Regions from separate parts of the Peribacillus sp. R9-11 genome, predicted to be linked through region 3. Evidence: riboswitches for the same ligand, from Rfam matches in the RefSeq annotation. Region 3 holds a riboswitch; each other region holds the start of a gene.
What was found. Region 3 has a riboswitch for cobalamin ahead of RE409_RS05645 (ribonucleoside-diphosphate reductase subunit alpha). Riboswitches for the same ligand answer to the same signal wherever they lie in the genome.
Positions count from the first base shown of each region.

Region 1: linked by a shared signal. The riboswitch ahead of RE409_RS27080 (ABC transporter substrate-binding protein) and the one ahead of RE409_RS05645 (ribonucleoside-diphosphate reductase subunit alpha) in region 3 are both predicted to bind cobalamin.
Region 2: linked by a shared signal. The riboswitch ahead of RE409_RS12200 (energy-coupling factor ABC transporter permease) and the one ahead of RE409_RS05645 (ribonucleoside-diphosphate reductase subunit alpha) in region 3 are both predicted to bind cobalamin.

Region 1 covers NZ_CP133763.1:5,570,297-5,577,161, reverse strand. The annotation lists gene RE409_RS27100 (ABC transporter substrate-binding protein) at 1-806, shown strand, start outside; gene RE409_RS27095 (FecCD family ABC transporter permease) at 821-1,819, shown strand; gene RE409_RS27090 (ABC transporter ATP-binding protein) at 1,816-2,658, shown strand; gene RE409_RS27085 (polysaccharide deacetylase family protein) at 2,786-3,649, shown strand; cobalamin riboswitch at 3,737-3,914, shown strand; gene RE409_RS27080 (ABC transporter substrate-binding protein) at 4,092-5,060, shown strand; gene RE409_RS27075 (FecCD family ABC transporter permease) at 5,023-6,078, shown strand; gene RE409_RS27070 (heme ABC transporter ATP-binding protein) at 6,084-6,865, shown strand, end outside.
Region 2 covers NZ_CP133763.1:2,505,953-2,512,817, forward strand. The annotation lists gene RE409_RS12170 (TerC family protein) at 14-751, shown strand; gene RE409_RS12175 (polysaccharide deacetylase family protein) at 1,240-1,974, shown strand; gene RE409_RS12180 (YozQ family protein) at 2,413-2,634, shown strand; gene RE409_RS12185 (energy-coupling factor ABC transporter ATP-binding protein) at 2,825-3,670, opposite strand; gene cbiQ (cobalt ECF transporter T component CbiQ) at 3,689-4,465, opposite strand; gene RE409_RS12195 (energy-coupling factor ABC transporter substrate-binding protein) at 4,449-4,763, opposite strand; gene RE409_RS12200 (energy-coupling factor ABC transporter permease) at 4,765-5,508, opposite strand; cobalamin riboswitch at 5,685-5,881, opposite strand; cobalamin riboswitch at 6,093-6,283, shown strand; gene RE409_RS12205 ((2Fe-2S) ferredoxin domain-containing protein) at 6,434-6,802, shown strand; gene cobJ (precorrin-3B C(17)-methyltransferase) at 6,817-6,865, shown strand, end outside.
Region 3 covers NZ_CP133763.1:1,171,690-1,178,554, reverse strand. The annotation lists gene RE409_RS05660 (SulP family inorganic anion transporter) at 1-1,308, shown strand, start outside; gene RE409_RS05655 (hypothetical protein) at 1,391-1,537, shown strand; gene RE409_RS05650 (manganese-dependent inorganic pyrophosphatase) at 1,668-2,597, opposite strand; cobalamin riboswitch at 2,892-3,073, shown strand; gene RE409_RS05645 (ribonucleoside-diphosphate reductase subunit alpha) at 3,210-5,507, shown strand; gene RE409_RS05640 (ribonucleotide-diphosphate reductase subunit beta) at 5,547-6,599, shown strand; gene RE409_RS05635 (flavodoxin domain-containing protein) at 6,589-6,865, shown strand, end outside.

The DNA of each region.
Region 1 (6,865 bases), 1.3 Mb from region 3:
CGGATACGTCGTTTATTAAAAATGGTGAAGTGAACGTAGAAGAATTATTGAAAATCAATCCGCAGCTTTATTTTGAAAACTCACAGAATCAAAAATCTATTGATAAATTAGAGGATGCAGGCGTTTCTGTGGTGGCCTTAAGTGCTATTGATGTAGCGGCAGCTGAACCATTAGCGACTTTTAACAGTTGGTTGAAAGTGACGAGTGACATTACTGGAACAACTGAGAGAACGGACATGTTCTTGAAAAAAGGCAAAAAGGTCCAAGCTGAGTTGGATGAAAAATTGGATGGTATCAAAGAGAAAGATAAGCCAAGAGCATTAATACTATACCAACACAGCGATAAAAGCATTATGGTTGGCGGTAAAAACTTCTTTAGTAATCAATGGCTAAACGCAACAGGAGCATACGACGTTACGGCAGAAGAAGTTACCGGAACAAAAGAAGTGAATATGGAGCAAATTTATAAGTGGAATCCCGATATTATTTACATTACAAACTTTTCAACTACACAACCTGAAGACCTAACAAACAATGTATTTGAAGGTCAAGACTGGAGTCAGGTAAAGGCTGTGCAAGCAGGAAATGTTTATAAAATTCCTCTGGGTATTTACAGATGGTTCCCGCCAAGTGGGGATGCGCCGCTTATGTTGGAGTGGATGGCACAGAAAAATCATCCTGAACTATTTGACTATGATATGAAGAAAGAAATCACAGACTATTATTCAGAATTCTATGATTACGATGTAACGGAAGAACAAGTAGAGAATATTCTGCACCCTTCTTCTGATGCTGCAAAACAGTAAAGTAGGGAATGAATATGAAAAAATGGAAAACGCTCCTGTTCTGGATTTTACCAATTGCTATGGTTATTTTGTCTCTAAGCATTGGACGTTACGGAATGGATTTAGGGACTCAAATCAAGATATTACTATCAACTTTTCTTCCAATTGACCATACTTGGACGCAGATGGAAGAAACAGTGGTCCTGCAAATACGCCTGCCGCGTATTTTGCTTGCCTTGTTAATAGGTGCTGGTCTTTCAATCGCAGGTGCCTCATTCCAAGGTATGTTTGGCAACCCGTTGGTTAGTCCGGATATCCTTGGGGTTTCGGCTGGTGCCGGGTTTGGGGCTTCCCTTGGGATTCTATTACTAGGTCATGGCTTCGCTACACAAGTGATGGCACTTGGTTTCGGCCTAGCGGCAATCGTCTTTACCTTCGTGATTAGCGGAAAAAAAGATTCACCTGTTTTCATGCTTGTTCTGGCTGGTGTCGTTACATCGGCATTATTCCAGGCGTTGATTTCCTTGATTAAATTCGTCGCTGACCCGGAAGCAAAACTGCCAGCGATTACTTACTGGCTGATGGGAAGTCTTGGTACGGCAACATATAAGGACTTGTATATCGGGGGACCGATTATCCTTGTGGGCATTCTGATTCTATATTCCCTTCGTTGGAGAATAAATTTATTGACGTTGCCTGAGGATGAAGCTAAATCACTTGGTATTCCAGTAACACGTTTGAAATGGACAGTTATTTTTGGCGCAACACTTATTACTGCTGCCTCAGTTGCGATAGGCGGTATCATTGGCTGGGTTGGGTTAATTATTCCTCACGTTGCAAGAATGCTAGTTGGTAATAACAATCAACTAGTCTTACCAGTATCTCTTTCAATCGGTGGAGCCTATTTATTGTTGATTGATAATCTGGCTCGCTCGGTAACGGCTACAGAAATTCCACTCTCAATCTTGACGGCAATTATAGGTGCACCATTTTTCGCAATATTGCTTAGAAAAACAGGAGGTGGCTGGTCATGAGAATTGAGGTGCAGGGAGGAAATTACTTTTATGCTCGGAAAAAAGAAGAAGTTCCTTACCTTTACCAAACAGACATTAACTTTTCGCTGAATGACGGAGAGATAATGGCGATACTAGGACCAAACGGTGCAGGAAAGACAACGATGTTAAAATGCATCACAGGTCTTCTGGACTGGAAAAAAGGTCAAACGCTCATTGATGGAAAGCCGCTTCCTTCGCTTTCACGCAAAACCGTCTGGAAACGGATTGGTTATGTTCCGCAGGCGCATAAAATGGTATTTGGTTTTACACTCGAAGAATTGGTCATTATGGGAAGAGCCCCATACATCAGTGCGCTTGCCCAGCCTTCCGTGAAGGACCGTGAAGCCGCTCACCTAGCCCTGGAAACTGTAGGGATTGGCCATCTTGCTGGGAAGTCCTGCAATACAGTCAGTGGTGGTGAGTTGCAACTAGCGTTGATTGCACGTACGCTGGTATCAGACCCGGAAGTGCTCATTCTCGATGAACCGGAATCCCATCTTGATGTTCAAAAGCAGGTTGTGATTTTACAGACATTAAAGCGTTTGTCACAAGAAAAGAAAATCTCTTGTATCATAAACACGCATTACCCAAACCATGCGTTTTTCCTTGCTGACCATGTGTTAATGACAGCCAAACAAAAGCCGGTCGTTTACGGAGAAGTCCAGGAAGTCATGACAGAATCCCGGATGAAGGAATACTTCGGAATTGAAATGAAGAAGATTATTTATGAAGAAGATGAGAACTTTTTTATTGAAACGATGGTGCCGAAAGATTTAGGCATTCCGCGTGATCAAAATACTTGTCGATTTACTAGTTAAAAAAAGGCAGCCACCGGGTTGCCTTTTTTTTCGCTAAATGGAATACTTTATTATTTACTAGTTTTCTGGTACTATTATGCTAGAAAAAATTAGGAGAATGATAGTGGGAAAATACAGAGTTTTATTGATGGTAGCATTGCTGGGAATTTTAATTTTGCCTTCATGCTCACAAGGGGTTTTAGAGAATATAGGTACAAAGACGGCTGCACCGATTGCGGAAGATAACATTGAAGTGGTTGCAGCAGCGGAGAATGACGTCGGGCAGAATTCGGAGGACAGATTATATCCTGAACAGATCGATACGAGAAACTGGATAAGAGCCGAGTCCACGGTTCAACTTCCAATATTGATGTATCATAGTATTTCTGAAGGTAATAACCTTCGGGTACCAAGAGAGGAATTTCAATCACAAATGAACTGGCTTCGGGAGAATGATTACTATACATTATCCCCTAGGGAAGCATTTCTTGTTTTAACGGAAAATCGGATGCCAAGTGAAAAGTGTGTCTGGCTTACTTTTGATGATGGCTATACAGATAATTACACGGAGGCTTTTCCTATATTAAAAGAATATAATATGAAAGCTACTGTTTTTATGATCGGGAAATCTATTGAAAAAAGTCATCACCTGACGGAAGAACAAATGGTGGAGATGAGCGAGAATGGGATTTCTATTGAAAGTCATACTATCAACCATCTTGAGCTTAACCGTATGACGGTAGGGCAGCAGGAAGCTGAAATGGTACAGTCAAAGGATTTATTCGATCGTATTCTCCAACAGGACACGACAGTACTTTCATATCCTGTTGGTCGGTATAACGAGGAGAGCCTTAGGTTGTCAGAAGAAGCTGGATACAAGATGGCAGTAACCACCGAAGCTGGTGGAGCTTCAAGGGACCAAGGGATGCATGCACTGCACCGAGTTCGGATTTCACCCGGATTATCAGTCGATGGATTTGCAGCGCTGATTGAAAATGCATCACGTTATTAATTGAAGACAAGGTATTTCGGAATCAGTCTGAAAAATCATATAATAATCATTTCTTACATAGTGTATAATGAAAAGCAGTGAAAATTATATACATATGAACGATTTGGTGTCTTAATGACTTAAAAGGGAAGTTGGTGAAATACCAACGCGGTCCCGCCACTGTAAATGGGAGTTAGCGGCTGTGTACCACTGTATGTGAGATATGGGAAGGTGCCGTTGACGATGACCATTAGCCAGGAGACCTGCCAAGATTCGTACACCTGTAACCTACGCGGATGGGAAGGTGTGTGGCAGACCTTCTGAGTCCGTAATTATATTGTTGCCATACAAGCATCTTCCGTTTGACGGGAGATGCTTTTGTTTTGAAATTCGCTTCTTCACTTCAGGGTGCGTTTTCTTTAGGTGGTCGGAAATTGAATTAAAAGATTGTGGGGGATGTAAAATGAAGAAAATCTATGGTCTGATTCTAGTGATGTTACTAACTGCAGGTATGATGGTTGGTTGCAATGATACATCAAAAGAAGGAACGAAAGAAAAGCAACAAACGAATCATACTGAAAACCAAGCTTTCCCGATTACGATAAAAGATGCAACGGGTGAAAAAGTAACGATAGAAGAACAACCAAAGAAAATTGTTACATTGATACCAAGTAATACAGAAGTGGTCTTTGCACTTGGTTTGGGTAAAAAGGTTGTTGGTGTATCCGACAATGATAATTACCCGGAAGAAACGAAAGAAATTGAAAAAGTTGGCGGAATGGAAATGAACACGGAGTTAATCGTTTCCTTAAAGCCTGATCTTGTTCTTGCTCATGCATCCAGTGCCCATAATTCGAATGAGGGATTGCAGCAGCTTAAGGATGCTGGAATAGATGTCCTTGTAGTCAATGATGCACAAAGCTTTGACGAAGTGTATGAGTCTATTGATATGATTGGACAGGCAACGGGAGAACATGATAAGGCAAAAGAAATCGTTGCGAATATGAAAACGAAACTGAAGAAAATTCAGGAAAAAGCTAAATCCGTTAAGGATGAGGAAAGAAAAACCGTTCTAGTAGAGGTTTCGCCATCACCGGATATTTATACACCTGGAAAAAATACATTCATGAATGAAATGCTTAACATAATTTCAGCGAAAAATGCAGCAGCCGAATTGGACGGGTGGGCGAAAATTGACGAAGAGTCTATGATTGCTGCAAATCCGGATGTCATTATTACAACATATGGTTATTATACAAAAGATCCAATCAGTGAAGTGACGGGCCGAAAAGGATGGGAAGATGTAGCTGCTGTTAAGGATGGTCAAGTCTTTGATGTCCATTCTGACTTAGTGACCCGTTCTGGTCCACGCTTAATAGAGGGAGTAGAGGAACTTGCCAAATCAGTCTATCCGAACCTATTTGACAACTAAGTGGGCGTTTGCTTATTTGATTGCGTTATTGTTTTTGCTTTTCGCAATGACGATTGGCATTTCCTTTGGTTCGGTGTCAGTACCGATTCCCGCGCTTATACAAATTATCGGCAAGGAATTTTTTCATTTACCAATCTCAGTTGAGCCAGATGTGATGCTGACGAATATCGTAATGAACATCCGCCTGCCACGTGTATTACTTGCAGGTTTGGTTGGGGCTTCGCTTGCGATTGCCGGGGCAGCCTTTCAGGGACTGCTCAGGAACCCGCTTGCTGACCCCTACACATTAGGGATTTCATCAGGAGCATCAGTAGGCGCTGTATTGACATTGTTTTTGAATATATCATTGCCGTTGATCGGTTTATATACCCTACCGGCGTTAAGTATTATGTTTTCATTGCTTACGATTTTCTGTGTGCTAACTTTTGCGAGAAAAATGGATCGATCGATGAAAGTAGAAACAATTATTTTAACCGGAATCATTTTCAGCTCGTTTTTAAGTGCCTTCATCTCATTAATGATTGCGTTGACGGGCGAGGAATTAAGACAAATCATCGGATGGCTGATGGGAAGCGTTTCAATGCGCGGCTGGAATTATATCGCGATTATTTTGCCGTTTTTTATCATTGGTTCGTTGATCTTGATTATGAATACCCAAGAATTGAATGCGATGACGTTTGGGGAAGATCGTGCAAAGCATTTGGGTGTGAATGTTCAGCGGAGAAAAATGTGGATTCTGATAGCTGGTTCGATATTAACTGGGGCAGCTGTTGCTGTTTCGGGAACGATTGGCTTTGTAGGATTGGTTATTCCTCATTTGGTTCGTAGGATTTGGGGGCCAGATCATAAGCATTTGTTGCCGTTATCTTTGCTCGTAGGAAGCGGATTTTTAATTTTGGCTGACCTTGTAGCAAGGACGATTATTGCACCTTCGGAACTGCCGATTGGTGTAATTACCTCACTTATCGGGGCCCCGGCATTTGCCCTGATTTTATTAAAGAGACGGAGAGAAGGGTAGAATTCATGCTTGAAGTTAAAGGGTTAACAGGTGGATATGGCAATAAAGCTGTTTTGGACTCTGTCTCTTTTGACGTACATAAAGGGGAATTATTTGGGATTCTCGGTCCAAATGGCAGCGGAAAAACGACGCTATTAAGTATGCTTAGCGGGGTTCTCGATTATAAGGTAGGAAGCATACGAATAAGGGGAAGAGACTTGAAGGAGTATTCGGCCAAACAACTTGCACAAGTTATAGCCGTGTTGCCTCAACATTCCTCATTAGCCTTTTCTTATACGGTAAAAGAGACTGTTTCTCTTGGCCGTTATGCTCACCAAACAGGCTGGTTTCATAGTTGGACTTCTGAGGATGAGGTGATTGTCCAACGTGTGATGAAGCAAACGGGAGTCGCGGATTTTCAGGATCTTCATTTTGAACGATTATCAGGCGGTGAGAGACAGCGGGTCTTATTGGCACAAGCACTTGCCCAAGAACCGGAAATTCTTTTTTTAGATGAACCAACGAACCACTTGGATCTTTCCTATCAAAAGGAGCTTCTTGATTTAATGAGGAAAATGGCCAAGGAGCTGGAGCTAACAGTTATCTCAATCTTCCATGACTTGAATTTGGCCGGCTTGTACTGTGATCGGCTGATGTTGCTTGAAAAAGGACAAATTCAAGTCATTAATGTGCCGAATGAAGTGCTCCAACAGGAACGGATCCAGGAGGTATACCGGACGACGATTGAAAAACATCCGCATCCTGCCCTACCGAAGCCGCAAATGTTCATTGTCCCGGAAAAGCATGT
Region 2 (6,865 bases), 1.3 Mb from region 3:
ATAGGGGGATAATATGGAACTTTCTTTATTATTAGAGTATGGCTGGGTATTAATTATTTTGATTTTTTTAGAAGGTTTATTATCTGCAGATAATGCTTTAGTTTTAGCTATTATGTCAAAACATTTACCAGAAGAACTGCAAAAAAAAGCGATTAATATTGGGTTGCTATTAGCTTTTATATTTAGGATTGGTGCAATCTTTATTATTTCGTACCTTTTCCACGTTTGGCAAGTTCAAGCAATTGGGGCTGCTTATTTAATTTTCATCTCATTAAAACATTTACTAAAAAAGGACCACGGAGAAAAAGAGAAAAAAGGGAAAAGCTATCGTATGACTATTGTGCAAATTGCATTAGCTGATATCGCCTTCGCTGTTGATTCTATTTTAGCAGCGGTAGCTCTTGTCATTGCCCTGCCAGATACACCAATGGGGGAAATTGGGGGGATGGATGGCGCACAATTTATAGTTATTTTATTAGGAGCAATTGCTGGTTTAATTGTTATTAGGTTTGCAGCAGGCTACTTCGTTAAGATATTGACAGAACGCCCTAGTCTTGAAACTGCAGCAATGTTACTCGTTGGTTGGGTTGGGTTTAAGTTATTAATGCATACTCTTGCGCATCCAGCCTTGCACATTATTCCTCACGAGTTTGTTGAAGGACCTATTTGGAATACAATCTTTTGGTCAGTAATGCTGCTTATTGCATTAGGTGGATGGTTTTTATCTAAAGGAAGAACAGAAAAACAGTGAAGCAAAATAAATATATTTGTCTGTAAAAAAATAACGATTTTTAAATTGACAAACGTTCATTCCGTTTACTAATTTTGAGTTATTTGATAATTAAACGAAAAAGTTTTGTTCAACTAAGGGGTGCTTTACTTTAATAAGGGAGGTTGCTGCGGCAACCTTTTTTTCTTACCTACTAAAGGGGGAGGTGAGTGGTGGAAGGAAAAGTTCATCAAGAAGTTGCATATCTTCTTTCTAAACTCTGAAGAAGAAATTGATGATGAAGAATAACAGAAATTCTTATTAAGCAAAAAGGGTTATTGGTGAAGGAGGACTTATAAAAAAGCCGATTCCTTAGTGTTTTAGGGAATTACTTTTCATTTGGGAATATCAAAGTCACCATTGATCAAAATGGAAGATAGAATGAAATATGAGAGAAATCATAATAGAACTATGCTTTTGAGGAACAATAAATTGAAAAGATATAAAAAGGATACAAAGCGAGGAGTTTTATGAAAAAGATAGCAATGTTTTTCCTATGTCTTCTTATCTTAATTTTTCCATCACAAGTTATTGCTCAACGAAAAGTACCTATTTTAATTTATCATTCGATTGACGAGTTTAATGGACACGGTTCTATGGAGTTATATGTAACCCCAAAGAATTTCGAGAAACAAATGATTTATTTACGAGACCATGGCTACACATTATTAACTTTTGATCGATGGCAAGACATTAATAAAGTAAACAAACCCATTTTCATTACCTTTGATGACGGATACAAAAACAACCTGAATGCATTTGCTATCTTTCAAAAATTGAAAAACGAACGTTTTAAACCATCTGGTACCATGTTTGTTATATCTGACTTTATTGGTCGCTCAAACCGATTATCGAAATCGGATTTGAAAACGATGGCTGATTCGGGTATGATCTCAATTCAGTCTCATACTGCTACACATCCTGACTTGACGAAAATTAAAAATTATGAATATGAAATGAAAGGGTCCAAAGATAAAATTCAAAAAATAACGGGCAAACCAGTTTATGCACTTGCGTATCCATACGGGAATTTCAATGACAAAGTCGTAGCAGAAACGAAGAAATATTATTTGTTTGGACTTACGACAACTCCTGAACCATTTTCTGAGAAGGGCATTAAAGACGAACTCTATCTTTTACCACGAATCTATATCAAATATTCAACTAGCCTTGACGACTTTGCAAAGATTGTTGACAGAGAATGAAGGCGGTTCCTATTCCAAGTAATTGCTTTTTCTATTGGACCTAAGGGAAAAGTAATAGTGCTTATAAGCTAATGGATCAGAAACAAGGAAAATTTCAAATAAAAAAGGAGGATGAAATTAACCTCATTCTTCAACTTCAATTGGGCGCTTTTTTGAAAAAATAACATTAAACGGAGTTCATAAAAATGGATAGGAATGATGGATATGGATACTGAAATACCTCCATGTTTCCCATTCAAATAAGATTGAACCCTCTGGTTGTTAAATCAGTGATAAATCATTTTTTTATCTTTATTGAATATTGGATTATTTTTTACGCAAAATACCATTGTTATTACTTCATGCTGTCAATCTATATGAGATGACAAATGAAACCAAGTTTCCCTGTTTTAATAAAATAGGCAAGATAAAAATAATTCGAAATAAGGAGTGAATTCTATGGATAGCAAGGAATCAAAAAAGGATTCTTTAGATATAGCTGGAAGAATTTATGACGTCAGTGATTATAAACGAAAGGATACATTGTCCTATGGGCTTGCTAAAACCCACGAGCAAGTTTCGGATACCTATACGGAAGGTGAAATGCAATCTATAGTTGATGATGTAGACGGAAAGAATATAGAGATAAAAGGGGAAGAGGCTGAAGAAGAAAGCCAATAAAATAATTAGGGATAAATACCAGGGCATTGCATGAGCTTTCAAGAGTGATACTTTGCAGCTACTTGTGTTTCTCTGAGGTTAAAACTATCCAGGTATTGGGGTACCGACTCAATTACCTGGATAGTGAAGAATATCTCCATTTTATCCCCTAGTTTGTTTTGACCTAATGAAACAGGCTAGGGGTTGCTTCTTAATTAACCTTTTCAATCTCCATTTTTTGAAGTAATTCTTCTTTCGTTCTAGGGGCAGGGTCTTTTTCTGTGAATATCTTTGATTGAATAAGTGATTGAAACATTTCAAATATCCATGGTTTTTCTAAATGTGCTTGATACAAAAGGTCTTCATGATGAAAAATAGTGACAGGATCTCCTTGATATATGACCTTTCCATCGTTCATGACAATGATTTCGTCAGCCCATTGATAGGCTAAGTTAACATCATGGGTTGATAAAATGATTGTTTTATCAGGGAGATGGATGTTATCCAAAAGAGCCATAATCTGTTTGGAAAAATAAGAATCCAATCCCGCCGTAGGCTCATCTAGGATCCAGACTTCGGGTTCCATGGCTAACACACCAGCTATGGCAACACGCTTCTTTTGTCCTAAGCTCAAAAAATGGGTGGGCTTATCTTTCAATTCTGTTACTTCTGTTTGGGCCATCGCCCATTCAACTTTCTCCCGCACGACATCTCTTTCCCAACCTAAGTTCATCGGTCCAAACGATATATCCTGTTGAACATTAGCGGAAAAAAGTTGTGAATCCGGGTCTTGAAAAACGATTCCAATCTGTTTTCGTAATAGTAATAATGTTTTTCTGTCATATTTTAATTTCTTTCCCTTAAATTTGATGGATCCTGTTGTTGGCTTTAATAGACCGTTTAAATGTTGGAATAAAGTTGACTTACCGGCACCGTTATTGCCTAATAAAGCAATTTTTTTACCTTGTTGAATAGTAAGAGAAAGATCTTTTAATGCGAACGTCCCATCTGCGAATTGATGGGTGAGGCCATCTATATTAAAAATATGTTCTTCCATTATCGAACTGCCCCCAATTTATATATATCTATAAATAAAGAATAAGCTTACTAGAGTTACAATGGTAATCAGCCAATTACGAGAGGAATAAGTGTAAGAGTCATCGATAAATGAAATATTCTCTTGATACCCTCTTGCGTTCATTGCCATCGTTAATTGTTCAGAGCGCTGAAACACTCCTAAAAACAGGGAAGATATGAGTAACCCGAGAGATCGAATTCCCTTCCTCACTGAACTATACCCAAGCCGTGATGACTGTGATTGATGAATGGCCATAGCTGTATCTAAAAAAATAAAGATGAAGCGATAAGTTAATTCGATTAAATCAATCAGCAATGAAGGCAGTTTCAGCTTACGCAATACATATAGTATAACTGTGATGGGAGTAGTTAAGGTTAGGAAATATAAACAGCTGATACTGCTTAATACAACAACGATTAGACCAATTACCGTTTTTATACTGTCTTCGCTGATAAATATTTGCCAGCTGCCGAAATTCCAGGACCACCATACATTTGGTATCGAAGTGAATTTACTTGCGAATGAAAAAAGGATGGTAATTGTACCTGATAGTACAAAAAATCCAGGTAATAAGAGTAATTTTAGATAATAAGAGATTGGGATTTTTGCCCCGAAAATGATAAAAGCACTCATCACGGTAAAGGTGATGAGTGAGACGGTCGTATCCCTCACTGCTAAAGAAAACAACAAAAGGGAGAGGGCAAAAATCATTTTCTCTAAAGGATGTACATGCTTTAGCCGGTTGAAATAGGCGTATTTATCTATGAGTAACATGTTTTGCCTGTTCGTCCTTTTCTTGAACGGACTGTTTATTTTTTTGTCGCATAACGCCGATGAAGTATCCTATGAATCCGGCGCCAATCGCGGCTTGGAGAGCAAACAATAAGCTTTCGGTTTCTGCACCTGGCGGCTCCCAGATACTGTTGAACCAAGGCTTATATTCTGGTTGGATTTTAGTGATGGCTTCTTCCGCCACTCCATCAGCTCCACCAAATTCTGTTCCTTGTTGGGTGATTAACGGAATTATAGCAAGTATGACGACTAGAAAAAGCAACAATAAACTTTTTTTCATGCTAACGAGCCTCCTTAGATAACACTCGCAGTAATTTCAATTCGCCTAGATTGTATTTCTTCAAGAAATTCATGACAACGACTGTCAATAAACCTTCACTGATTGCTAAAGGTATTTGGGTAAGGGCAAAGATTCCTGAAAATTTAGTGAATGAGGCCATGAATCCACCTACCTCCGATGGGAAAGCTAAAGCAAGTTGTACAGAAGTTATCACATAGGTGCCCAAATCTCCGAAAGCTGCTGCTAAGAAAACAGCAAGAGAGAAGGACCAACCTAATTTAGTAGCGCCTTTGAATACAAAATAAGCAATGAACGGCCCGCAAACAGCCATGGAAAAGGCATTGGCTCCTAGCGTAGTTAGTCCTCCATGAGCTAGTAATACAGCTTGAAATAACAGAACAATAGAACCGACGACACTCATGGCCAGTGGCCCAAACAAGATTGAACCTAAACCGACGCCGGTAGGGTGTGAAGAGCTTCCTGTAACGGAAGGGATTTTTAGGGCTGATAAAATAAAAACGAATGCGCCGGACAGACCCAGCATCATTTTTGTTTCTGGGTTTTCCTTCACTTTAGACCTAATAGAACGGTAACCCAAGATTAAAAATGGAAGTGTCACAGCCCACCAGAATATCGCCCATTCGATCGGTAAGAAGCCCTCCATAATATGCATTGCCATTGCTTTCTTTGGTACGAAAAGTAGTAAAATGACAAAATAAAGTATTTTCCAATTGGCTTTTTTCATTTTTTCTCCTTTCAACGCTTTTATTTTTAATGATTAAAGCTGAGAAGAGAAGTGGCGGGCAACATAAAAAGCACTTCTCTCAAAAAGAAAGAAGTGCGTAATGAACAGTAAGTTTGCAGCATAATACAAATATTAGCTTAGCTGCCTGATCCGCACACCCATCCTCGTAGGTTGTAAACAGTTTCACGCTTCATGGCAGGTCTCCTGGCTCTGGATCATCATCCTCATACATCCTTCCCATCGCGTTTGACAGTGGATTATTCATTACGTATTAGGACTTCCCTTTACAGTGGCGGGACCGCGCCGGATTTACACCGACTTCCCTATTAAGCTAAATTCCGAGGAATCTAGCACCATAAAACTTATGTAATTTTTTGAAAATTCTCGTTTATTGTACCATAAAGCAATGATTCCATCTACACTCTATTCATATTTTTTTTGAGAAGGATAAAATCGCAGTGAGGATAGGCATTAAGCTGGATTTTCACCATTAAACTTTTCAAAACAGTCGGAATAAACTATTGAATTTTAAAAAAGTTGTTATATGATAGATAAAGTTAACTAGAAATATATTATTATAAAACCAAATATTTCAATTTAAAAGTGCTCTTGTATGAACACGCAAGGGATAATAGGGAAATCGGTGAGAATCCGATGCAGCCCCCGCTACTGTAACGCTGATGAAATTGTCGATAACCACTGGCCTAGAGCTGGGAAGGGACAAAAGTAAATTGAAGCGTAAGCCAGGAAACCTGCTTTTAAAATTGTGTGATACTTTTCGGAGGGAAAGGTAGAAGGACTATGGAGATTTTGAGAGTTTCACTTTGCTTGCTGGAGGCTCCCTTTTCATATAGTTTTTTTTAAACCTTAACTCTAACAGTTAAGGTTTTTTATTTTGCCTTTTCTCAGATTTAGGAGGAAGAAGATGACAACTTGGAACTTAAAAGGCACAAATTCGCATCTTTTGATTTGTAACGGCAGCAGTTGCATGAAAAAAGGTGGCGAAGAAATAACGCAAGCAATTCGTGATGAAATTACTTCACAAGGTCTGAATCAAAAAATTCATACTACTAGAACTCGCTGTAACGGAAGGTGTAAGGATGCCTGCGTTGTGATTGCTTATCCTCAAGGGACATGGTATCGAGTGGATTCACCTGATTTTGGACGAGAGATTGTCCGTAATCTCGATGATGAGAAGTTCATTCCACAGATGATTTACCAATTTACTAATGGAGAAATGACTCCTAATCCAGATTTTCCAGCTCAAACAGGAATTTCAAAAGACAAGTTGTAAAAGGAGATGTCTAAATGAGTACAAACGGTAAATTATTTGTCGTTGGCTTTGGACCAGGGAATT
Region 3 (6,865 bases):
TTCTGTATCGCCATCGTCATCTCTTTTGTCGGCGGAAGACCAGGTATGATTTCAGCCGCTACTGGGGCAATGGCGCTAGTCATGGTTGATCTTGTAAAAGATCATGGCTTGAACTATTTACTTGCAGCAACAATTTTAACTGGTATACTGCAAGTTTTACTAGGGGTCTTCAAAATTGGAAAGTTAATGAAGTTTATCCCAAAGCCTGTTATGACTGGTTTTGTGAATTCTCTAGCCATTTTGATTTTCACTGCCCAACTTACTCATTTCGTGGGTGAAACGTGGATTATGTATGTCATGACGGCAGTTTCACTTGCAATCATCTATCTTTTTCCACGCATCACCAAAATCATTCCTTCACCACTGGTCGCTATCATATTCATGACTATTGTAGCAGTTACAACAGGGGCCACTATGCGTACTGTTGGGGATATGGGGCAATTGACCGAGGCACTTCCAATGTTCATGCTTCCAGATATTCCTTTTACATTTGAAACATTGGCTATCATTTTTCCTTATTCCATAGCACTTGCATTTGTCGGGTTGCTTGAATCATTATTGACGGCTCAAATTGTCGATGAGATGACCGATACAGATAGCAACAAAAATAGGGAAGCCAAAGGCCAGGGCATTGCAAATATTATCGCCGGGTGTTTCGGCGGTATGGCAGGATGCGCAATGATTGGTCAATCTGGAATTAACATTAAGTCTGGCGGCAGAGGTCGGCTTTCAACATTTGTTGCCGGGGCTTTTTTGATGGTTTTAATCGTGATACTGAATGACGTCCTTATTAAAATTCCAATGGCAGCCCTTGTTGCAGTCATGATTATGGTTTCAATAGGAACATTCGACTGGTCTTCCTTGAAGAGGCTCAGACTAGCTCCTAAGACGGATGCAGCTGTGATGATTGTAACTGTCATCATTGTTCTTTATACGCATGATTTATCAAAAGGCGTATTTGCCGGCGTTCTCTTGAGCATGATTTTCTTCTCGGCTAAAATTTCTAAAGTGTCGGTTGAAAAAGCAGAGGACATTCAGGCTAAGAAAATTATTTATCGTATAACCGGACAATTATTTTTCGCCTCGGTTCAGGACTTTGTTTCCAAGTTCGATGTAAATGAAAAGGCTGATTCTATCACCATTGATTTTTCCCATTCAAAAATATGGGATGCTTCTGCAGTCGGCGCAGTTGATAAGGTTGTCCTTAAATATCGGCTACATGGTAAATCTGTTCAGGTGCTTGGTCTCGATCATGAAAGTTCCCAATTGCTTGAAAAGCTCGCCACTTATGATAGTAAAATATCTTAAGTTTAAATTTTGCTGAATAGAAACTTTTTAAACCGACAAAATAGATAACATGAAATATATCTAGATGGAAGGAGCAAAAAGTATGATATCCGAGCAGGATTATACGGCAGCAAACCTGTCACAAGATTTACTGAATGAACTAAGAAGCTTTGAAAGCAAGCTAGGCCAAGACGCAAATAAAGAACTAATTATTATCGCCTATGAAAAAGAGAAGGAAGCTTTGAATTAAAAAAAAGACTCAAACGTCATTTAAATGGCTTGTTTGAGTCCTTTTTTATAGACATGATTGAAATTTGTTGACCCTCACAATATTACATAAAAAGGGTGCTCGAAGTATTCAGAGCACCCTTTTCACATCTTTATTTACTGAATATGTCCGTTAAAACCGGCACGATTTGTTTTTTACGTGATACAACGCCTTCTAAGACGGCAATGTTGTTGCTCAATGTAACGTTATAAGCTTTTTCAACTGCTTCCGTTGATTTCCCAAGAGCCAAGGCAACAGAATCATTTGTTAAAATATCCGTTACAACGAATAAGAATAAATCTAATTCTTTCGTAGCAATAACAGCTTCAATAGCTGCTTCTAATTCAGCTTGTTTGGCAAGAACTTCGTTCGGATCCACAGCATTGACTTGAGCAATCTCCACTTTCGCAGTTCCCATAGAGAATTCTTTTGCATCAAGAGTAATTAGCTGGGCAATTGTTTTGTCGCTCAGGTCAGCGCCTGCTTTTAACATTTCTAAGCCATATGTTTCAGCATTTACTCCGGCAATCTCCGCTAATTCCATTGCTGCTGCAACATCTTGCTCTGTGCAGGTTGGAGATTTGAACAATAAAGAATCGGAAATGATGGCAGATAGCATTAGACCTGCGATTGCTTTAGGCACTTCAATACCGTTTTCTTTATAGATTTTATTTAAAATAGTTGCCGTGCAGCCAACTGGTTCTGCGCGGTAATATAAAGGATCACTTGTTTCAAAGTTAGCGATACGGTGGTGGTCGATAACTTCTAAAACACGGACTTGGTCAATGTCTTCTGCACTTTGCTGGCGTTCGTTGTGATCAACTAAAATCACACCATCCGCTTCCCCTGCCACTTTTTCTACAAGACGAGGAGCTTCGAATTTGAATTGGTCTAATGCATATTGAGTTTCACCATTCACTTCACCAAGACGAACAGGTTCAGCATTGATACCTAGTTGTTTTTTCAGATCCGCATAAGCGATAGCTGAACAAATTGTGTCTGTATCTGGGTTTTTATGTCCAAAAACTAATACTTTTTCCAAGATTATTTCTCCTTTTTAATAAATATTTTTCCGGGAACCCCCATCTTTACAATAAGGGAGAGCCACCTTTACTATACACTTTATTTTAACATAAAATCTCTTACATTCAGCGTTTGAATTTCCCATTTCCCTATTAATTCTTTCACTCTTTTTCCCTCTCCCCTCACTTTGTCAATAGATAAGGATTGGTTTTTATCAAATATATTAGTTGAATTATCGTCTCATATGGATTACGATAATATAAGCAGAAATACTAGATATTGATATTAAAAACAACACACATAACTATATATAGAATTATTTGTAATCCAAGGTGCCAGTGATGGCTGAAAAGGGAATCCGGTGTAAACCCGGAACTGTCCCCGCAACTGTAAATGTGACGAAATGAGAAAACCACTGTATATCTCTTTATACGGGAAGAACTCAAAGTAGGATGATCATGAGTCAGGAGACCTGCCTGGATTTTTCACGTTTCTTATTCTTCGGGGATTGAGATGATGAAACGATAGTATAACGGCTATTTTTTCATGGCTCTTTTATTCTATCGTTTGATCCGCTCAATTTATTGGGCGGATTTTTTTATTTAATGGAAGTTTACAAGGAGGATTATTCATGACTCAAACATATAACTCTACTATAGTGAAAAATGACACAGAAACAAGTTCTATCCAGCTTGAGATGTTATCCAAGGAATTCGAAGGCCGGCTAGATATGGAAAAGTTCAAAAAGCGTTTTACAAAATGGCTAGATCGTAAAAGTGACTCAACAGAAGAACAAACTTCAAAAAAACTGATCCAGCTTGCTCTCGAAAGTGTAGACATAGATGCTCCAGATTGGACGTTTGTTGCTGCGGCAGAACTTTTGAATACGATGTACAGGGATGCACAAGCGAATCGCGGTTATGAGGGCGTGAGCTACGGACCGTTCTATGAATTAATCGCAGGACTCTCTCAACAGCAAGAGGGGGAACGCTACCCGATTTATAAACCCGAACTACTCGACTCTTACTCCAAAGAAGAAATTGAAGAATTAGGCTTAGTGATCGATCCGGAAAAAGATAAACTATTTTCTTATATCGGTATCTACTTATTAAACGACCGCTACCTAGCCCGTCCGAAAAAAGACAAGGTCTACGAACTGCCTCAGGAGCGCTTCATGATCATCGCTATGGAAATTATGAGAATGGAAAAAACAGAACACCGCCTGCAACTTGTCAAAGAGGCATACTGGGCGATGTCCAATCTGTATATGACCGTCGCGACACCTACCCTATCAAACGCAGGAAAAACTCACGGTCAGTTAAGTTCATGCTTTATTGACGCGATTGAAGATTCTATTGATGGCATTTATCTATCCAACTACGATGCCGCTAAAGTATCTAAATTCGGCGGTGGTGTAGGACTTTATGTCGGTAAAATCCGCTCACTTGGTTCTGATATCCGTGGTTTTTCTGGAAACAGTTCAGGCACGACCCCTTGGATCCGTTTGTTTAACCAGACTGCTGTCAGCGTCGATCAATTGGGCCAGCGTAAAGGGGCAATCGCGATTTATTTGGATGCCTGGCATAAAGATATCATGAGTTTCCTTGACTTAAAGACACAAAACGGTGATGACCGGTTGAAAGCTCATGATATTTTTACAGGTGTATGTATTCCTGATCTGTTCATGGAAGCCGTACGCGATCGGAAAGAATGGTATCTTTTCGACCCACATACCGTAAAGCAAACCCTTGGATTCTCACTCGAAGATTTTTATGACGAGAAAAAAGGCGAAGGAAGCTTCAGAAATCATTACGCTCACGCTGTGGAGGCTGCGGAAAATGGCACACTTCCTAGCTATAGCTTTGAAAAAATCAACGCGATGGACATTATGAAGAGCATTATGATTTCTCAGCTAGAAGAAGGCGTACCGTATATGTTCTACCGTGATGAAGTGAACCGTAAGAATCCTAATAAACATAAAGGAATGATTTATTGTTCCAACCTTTGCACAGAGATTGCTCAAAACTTAAGCCCTTCAACGATCACGGATGAATACGAAACTGAAGATGGCGATGTAGTTGTAGTTCGTAAAAGCGGCGATTTCGTTGTATGTAACCTTTCTTCCATTAACCTGCCTCGCGCGGTAAGTAGCGATGTATTAGAAAGATTGATTCCGATTCAGATCCGCATGCTCGATAACGTCATTGATGTGAACAGTCTTCCGGTCAAGCAAGCATCCATCTCAAACAAGCGTTACCGGGCAATTGGCTTAGGAACATTTGGATGGCATCATTTACTTGCCACCCAGAATATATATTGGGAATCAGATGAGGCCGTTCAATATGCTGATACTTTATACGAAAAAATTGCTTACTTAACAATCAAAGCGTCTAATGAATTGGCTAAGGAAAAAGGAACGTACCCATATTTTGAAGGATCTGATTGGCATACAGGCCAATATTTCGAACTTCGTGACTATACCGATGAAAAATGGATAGATTTAAAAGAAAATGTGCAGCTACACGGTACCCGTAATGGATATTTAATGGCCATTGCACCTAATTCATCAACGGCTAAAATCGGTAACTCCACTGATGGAATCGATCCCTTATATGAAATTGAATTTTATGAAGAAAAGAAAAACTTCAAATTCAAAGTGACAGCACCCGGATTGACGCCTAATACGTATGAGTATTATAAAAAAACACGATTTAACTTGGACCAACTGGAAAGCATCAGACAAAATGCAGCCCGTCAGCGTCATATTGACCAAGCTATCAGCTTTAACCTGTATGTCCACAACACAATCAAGGCTAAAGTTCTATTGGATATCCATTTAACAGCATGGGAAAGCGGATTGAAATCAACATATTATGTTCGTTCCACTTCATCTGAATATGATAATGCCTGCGAAAGTTGCTCAAGTTAACGATCAAATCAGTAATCTATTTTTAAAGGAGTTTTACGAATGACCAATCATATCAAAAAAATCCGGATGCTCGAACCTACGCATCCAACTAAAGCAACGGGCGTATTCAAAGGGGAAGCTTCAGGCTTTCTCCTTTGGAACGATATTCAGTATGAAAAATTCTATGATACGTATACACAACTCATAAATAACTTTTGGAAGCCTTCGAGCGTGAACATGATTCAGGATAAAAAGCAGTGGGGCGAATTAGATGAAGATATCCAGGATGCTTTCCTTGATATCCTTACAATGATTGCAGGAATGGACAGCCTTCAAACGCCGACTTTAGTGGAAATCCTTCGTTACATCAAAGACCCGGCAGCAAAAGCGATCCTGGCCAACATGGCCCAGCAGGAATCTATTCATAATGAATCTTATTCCTATATCCTTGCTTCCTTGATTCCGGTAGGCAAGCAAAAACAACTTTTCGACCGCATTAAAGAACACCCGGAAGTGATAAAGCGAAATCAACCGATTGTGGATGCCTATCAAACGTTTGTGGACGATCCTAGTCCTCAACACTTATTTGAAGCACTCATCCATTCCACGAACCTCGAAGGTATTTATTTCTACCTGGCATTCGCCTTCTATTACAACTTAGGGCGTCAAAACCTAATGACTGGTTCGGCTACAATGATTTCCTATATACATCGCGATGAAATGGTTCACTTCGATTTCATCGGAATGCTCGTACAAATCTTGATGTATGAATACCCGGAGTTAAATAATGAAGAAAACACGAAGTTCATCTATACAACGATTGAAAGAGCAGTTGAACTTGAAAAAGAATGGTCTGAGTATATGCTTGAGGATATACAAACCAAAGCAGATCTCGACTTGGAAGAATTCAACGAGTACATCGAGTACATCGCCAACAAACGACTGCGTATGCTAGGACTTGAAAACTTGTATCAAGAGTATAGTGAGAACCCGATGCCATGGATTAAAACATTCGACGACGAATCTATTGGCCTCACCAAAACTGATTTCTTTGAACAAAAATCAAGAACATACAGTCAAGTAAATGCTAGCAATGGGTTCGATGAGCTATAAAATTGCAATTGTCTATCATTCGGCGGGCGGCAATACAAAAGCACTAGCTGAAGCCCTTGCTTCCCTTTTGCCAGAAGCAGAACTTTTTCGAACTAGCGAATTTGATACCGGTATATTGCCAGAATATGATGCATTGATCATCGGTACCTATACATGGGGTAATGGAGAGCTTCCTGCCAAAACAGCTGCCTTTTATGCGGAACTAGAGCAATTACCGATTTCTCATCTAAAGACAGGCGTCTTCGGGACAGGAGAAACCAATTACA